2 regions of the Pseudomonas koreensis genome follow, and region 2 is predicted to be linked to the other one. Evidence: predicted binding sites of a transcription regulator. Region 2 holds the regulator's gene; the other holds the start of a gene.
What was found. The regulator FliA, encoded in region 2, starts transcription of late flagellar genes. The targets are predictions, from matches to a motif close to CTAAAGTTTNNNNNNNNNNNGCCGNTAA.
Positions count from the first base shown of each region.

Region 1: a site for FliA is predicted at 923-950, ahead of J2Y90_RS07770 (methyl-accepting chemotaxis protein). Genes of this name have one in related genera too.

Region 1 is NZ_JALJWP010000001.1:1,691,182-1,693,381, forward strand. It holds gene J2Y90_RS07770 (methyl-accepting chemotaxis protein) at 1-847, opposite strand, end outside; gene J2Y90_RS07775 (outer membrane protein assembly factor BamE) at 1,129-1,383, shown strand; gene J2Y90_RS07780 (lipocalin family protein) at 1,413-1,982, shown strand; gene J2Y90_RS07785 (formimidoylglutamate deiminase) at 2,104-2,200, opposite strand, start outside.
Region 2 is NZ_JALJWP010000001.1:3,047,591-3,049,790, reverse strand. It holds gene J2Y90_RS13695 (protein phosphatase CheZ) at 1-98, opposite strand, end outside; gene J2Y90_RS13690 (chemotaxis response regulator CheY) at 117-488, opposite strand; gene fliA (RNA polymerase sigma factor FliA) at 656-1,396, opposite strand; gene fleN (flagellar synthesis regulator FleN) at 1,393-2,200, opposite strand, start outside.

The DNA.
Region 1 (2,200 bases), 1.4 Mb from region 2:
TGGCGATCAGTGCCGAGGTGCGGAATTCACTGAGCATCGAGAACGCGGTGTCTTTGTCGAGCACCAGCGCCACGTACCAGTCGGCCGACGGCACGCCGTTGACGCGAGTGAAGGAAATCAACTGGGTCTTGCCATCAAGCTCGACTTCTTTCAGGCCCGGACTGACTTGAGGCGCACCGTTCGGATAGGCCTCGGCGAGGGTTTTGAGCACCAGTTTGCTGTCCGGGTGAATCAGGATCTTGCCTTCGGCGCTGACGATGAACGCGTGCCCGTGGCCGCCGAAATTCAGCGAGTTGATGATCGCGCTGACACTGGTCAGGTCGATATCGGCCCCGGCGACGCCAAGCATCTGGCCTTGACGCTGCACCGGGGTGGCCACAGTGATCACCAGTTTGCCCGACGAAGCGGCGATGTACGGTTCGGTGACGATAGTCTGTTGCGCGCTGTTCGCCGCTTTGTACCAGCCGCGAGCACGCGGGTCATAGTCCGGCGCGCGGTTGCCGGCGGGCACGGAAAACATCACGCCGTCAGCGCCACCGAAGTAGCTGAGCTGGAAATTGCCGGTGTAGGCGGGCAGGTCGATGATGCGCTTGAGGCTGGCGGGCGCGTTGCCGTCGACGGCTACCTGCTGTGACAGCGATTGCAGCAGTTGAATGCGGCTTTCCAGCCAGGTCTGGATGTTGCTGGTGGTCAGGCTGCCCAGCTCCTGCATGGTCGCTTCGGTGCTGCTGCTCAATGCCTGACGCTGGCGATAGTCGTTGAAGAAGATGAAACAGGCGAACGCAACGGCCACCACGAGGGCAGCAGCCAGCAGGATCTTGTGGCTGAATTTCATGTTTCTGGTCATCTAATGAACTACCGCGAAGGGGCTGGTCAGGAAAGGGCGGCAATTTGCCATATTCGGCAGCGTTGCGCTGCTCTTATTTCGACCGCGGCGCGCCAAAGATTAGGCGCTTGCGGGGAAAGTCGACGAAATGCTCGACAGCTTCACAAAGTTTTTGATTTACCGGCAAAAGCCGGACGGGCGGCCTGATAAATAGGCATCCGGTCACGGAACCAGATGACACTTTGCTCTTCTAAGCTTCTGGTTGGCACCATGCCATCCCCCCTCGTTCCAGGAGTTTCACCATGTCGCTGCGATCTATCGCCCTGCTGTCGTTTTGCGTGCTGTTGGCCGCATGCAGCAAGGTCAATCAGGAAAACTACTCGAAGCTCTCGGCCGGCATGGCCAAGTCCGAAGTGGAAAGCCTTCTCGGCAAGCCCACCGATTGCTCGGGCGCGCTCGGTATGTCCAGCTGCACCTGGGGCGACAAGAACAGCTTTATCAGCGTGCAATACGCCGGTGACAAAGTGCTGATGTTTTCCGGCCAAGGCCTGAAGTAAACCGGGGCTTCGCGCCCACGGAGATAAAAATGAAGCGGTTATTGCTGATCCTTTTTGCTGGCCTGGTACTGGCCGGCTGCGCCACTTCCGGCGTCGACCCGCTGGCGCCGAAGACCGTCGACAGCGTCAATCTCAAGCGTTATCAGGGCACCTGGTATGAACTGGCACGCTTGCCGATGTACTTTCAACGCCATTGCGCGCAATCCGAAGCCCACTACAGCCTCAAGCCTGACGGTAATGTCGGCGTGCTCAACCGCTGTCTGACGCCGGACTGGCAGTGGGAAGAAGCCAAGGGCACGGCTTATCCCCAGGTGCCCGGCAAGACCGATAAGCTCTGGGTCGAATTCGATAACTGGTTCTCGCGCCTGGTGCCGGGTGTGGCGAAGGGCGAGTATTGGGTGTTGTACGTCAGCGGCGATTACAAGACCGCGATTGTCGGCGATCCAAGTCGCAAGTATCTGTGGCTGCTGTCACGCACGCCGACTGTCAACGGCGTAGTGCGCGAAGAATTGCTGAGCAAGGCGCGTCAGCAGGGCTACGACACTACGCGATTGATCTGGCGCGCGTCGGATCGGCAGATGGCCAAGACATCCAATTAAGCCGCTATACAAATCAAATGTGGGAGCGAGCCTGCTCGCGAAGAGGGCGTGTCAGTCGATATGAATGTTGACTGATACACCGCGTTCGCGAGCAGGCTCGCTCCCACAGTTTGGTTTTGGATCAGCCCAAGAGATCGCGCAGGACCTGGGTAAAGGCTAGGGCGCTGTCTTCTTCGCCAGAATGCCGTCCATCGCGCACCACCCACTGACCATTCACC
Region 2 (2,200 bases):
TCGCCGAACCTGCCTTTTTCAAGACTTTCGACCAGTTCGACCGCGTGTTTTTTCAGGGTCGATTCGAAATCGCCCTGGGATGATTCGTTATGCTCCATAGCTCCCCCGCGCATTCATCAGCCGATGCGTTCGAAAATCTTCTCGATTTTGTCTTTCAACGCTTGAGCCGTGAAAGGTTTGACCACGTAACCGTTCACACCGGCCTGAGCGGCCTCGATGATCTGCTCGCGCTTGGCTTCGGCAGTCACCATCAACACCGGGAGGTGCTTGAGTTTTTCATCGGCACGCACGTGGCGCAGCAGGTCGATACCGGTCATGCCCGGCATGTTCCAGTCCGTTACCAGAAAGTCGATGCTGCCGCTGTTGAGCACCGGAATGGCAGTGGTGCCATCGTCGGCCTCGACGGTGTTGGTGAACCCAAGATCGCGCAGCAGGTTCTTGATGATCCGCCGCATCGTTGAGAAGTCATCAACGATGAGGATTTTCATGTCTTTGTTCAATTCGACCTCCAAGCAGTCTTAAACGCGCCCAGCACCTGGACGCGCCACTTCAATCAATCGGCGCAGCACTTAAAGTTTGTCTGGAGCACAACGGATCGAGACCGGCGCCGTTGATCACCGCACCAGCCTCGTTTCGCAGTGTCCCCACACTGCCTTCAGCGCGCTCGCCACTCCCCCAAACGCCCCCGCAGACGGGCCGCGCACTGGCTGTGTAACTGGCTGACCCGCGATTCACTGACGCCAAGGACTTCACCGATTTCCTTGAGGTTCAGCTCTTCGTCGTAGTACAGCGCCAACACCAGTCGCTCACGCTCCGGCAAATTGGCAATCGCGTCCGCCAGCGCCGCCTGGAAGCGTTCATCTTCCAGATCGCGTGACGGCTCCATATGCGCACTGGCGCCATCCTCGTGCAGCCCTTCGTGTTCGCCGTCCTGCAACAGGTCGTCGAAACTGAACAGGCGACTGCCCAAGGTGTCATTCAGAATCCCGTAGTAATCGTCGAGACTCAATTGGAGTTCGGCCGCAACCTCGTGATCTTTAGCGTCACGGCCGGTTTTAGCTTCAATCGAGCGAATCGCGTCGCTGACCATCCTGGTATTACGGTGAACCGAGCGTGGCGCCCAGTCCCCTTTGCGCACTTCGTCGAGCATCGCGCCGCGGATTCGAATGCCCGCGTACGTTTCGAAACTGGCGCCTTTGCTGGCGTCGTATTTGGTCGAGACTTCGAGCAAACCGATCATCCCGGCCTGGATCAGGTCTTCGACCTGCACGCTGGCCGGCAGGCGTGCCAGCAAGTGATAGGCAATGCGCTTGACCAGTGGCGCGTAGCGCTCGATCAATTCGTATTGCGCGTCACGCGCCGACTTTTTGTAAAGATTCATGCCACTGGCGGTCATATCACAGGCCCTGCGGTTTGCTGCACGAGACGCTCGACGAAAAATTCCAGATGACCGCGCGGGTTGGCGGGCAGCGGCCAGGTGTCGACCTTCTGGGCGATGGCCTTGAAGGCCAGCGCGCACTTGGAACGGGGAAAGGCTTCGTAGACGGCGCGCTGCTTCTGCACCGCTTTGCGCACACTTTCGTCGTAAGGCACGGCGCCGACATATTGTAGGGCGACGTCGAGAAAACGATCCGTGACCTTGGTCAACTTGGCGAACAGGTTGCGCCCTTCCTGCGGGCTCTGCGCCATGTTGGCCAGCACGCGGAAGCGGTTCATGCCGTAGTCGCGATTGAGCAACTTGATCAGCGCGTAGGCGTCGGTGATCGAAGTCGGCTCATCGCACACCACCAGCAACACCTCTTGCGCAGCGCGAACGAAACTGACTACCGAGTCACCGATACCCGCAGCGGTGTCGATCACCAGCACGTCGAGATTGTCGCCGATGTCGCTGAACGCCTGGATCAGACCGGCGTGTTGCGCCGGGCTCAGGTGCACCATGCTCTGCGTGCCGGAGGCCGCCGGCACGATGCGAATCCCGCCCGGCCCCTGCAACAGCACGTCGCGCAATTCGCAACGGCCTTCGATCACGTCGGCCAGTGTGCGTTTGGGTGTCAGCCCCAGCAGAACGTCGACATTTGCCAGGCCCAGGTCGGCGTCCAGCAGCATGACCCGACGGCCAAGCTCTGCCAGCGCCAGCGACAAGTTCACTGACACGTTAGTCTTGCCGACGCCACCTTTGCCGCCGGTCACCGCGATCACC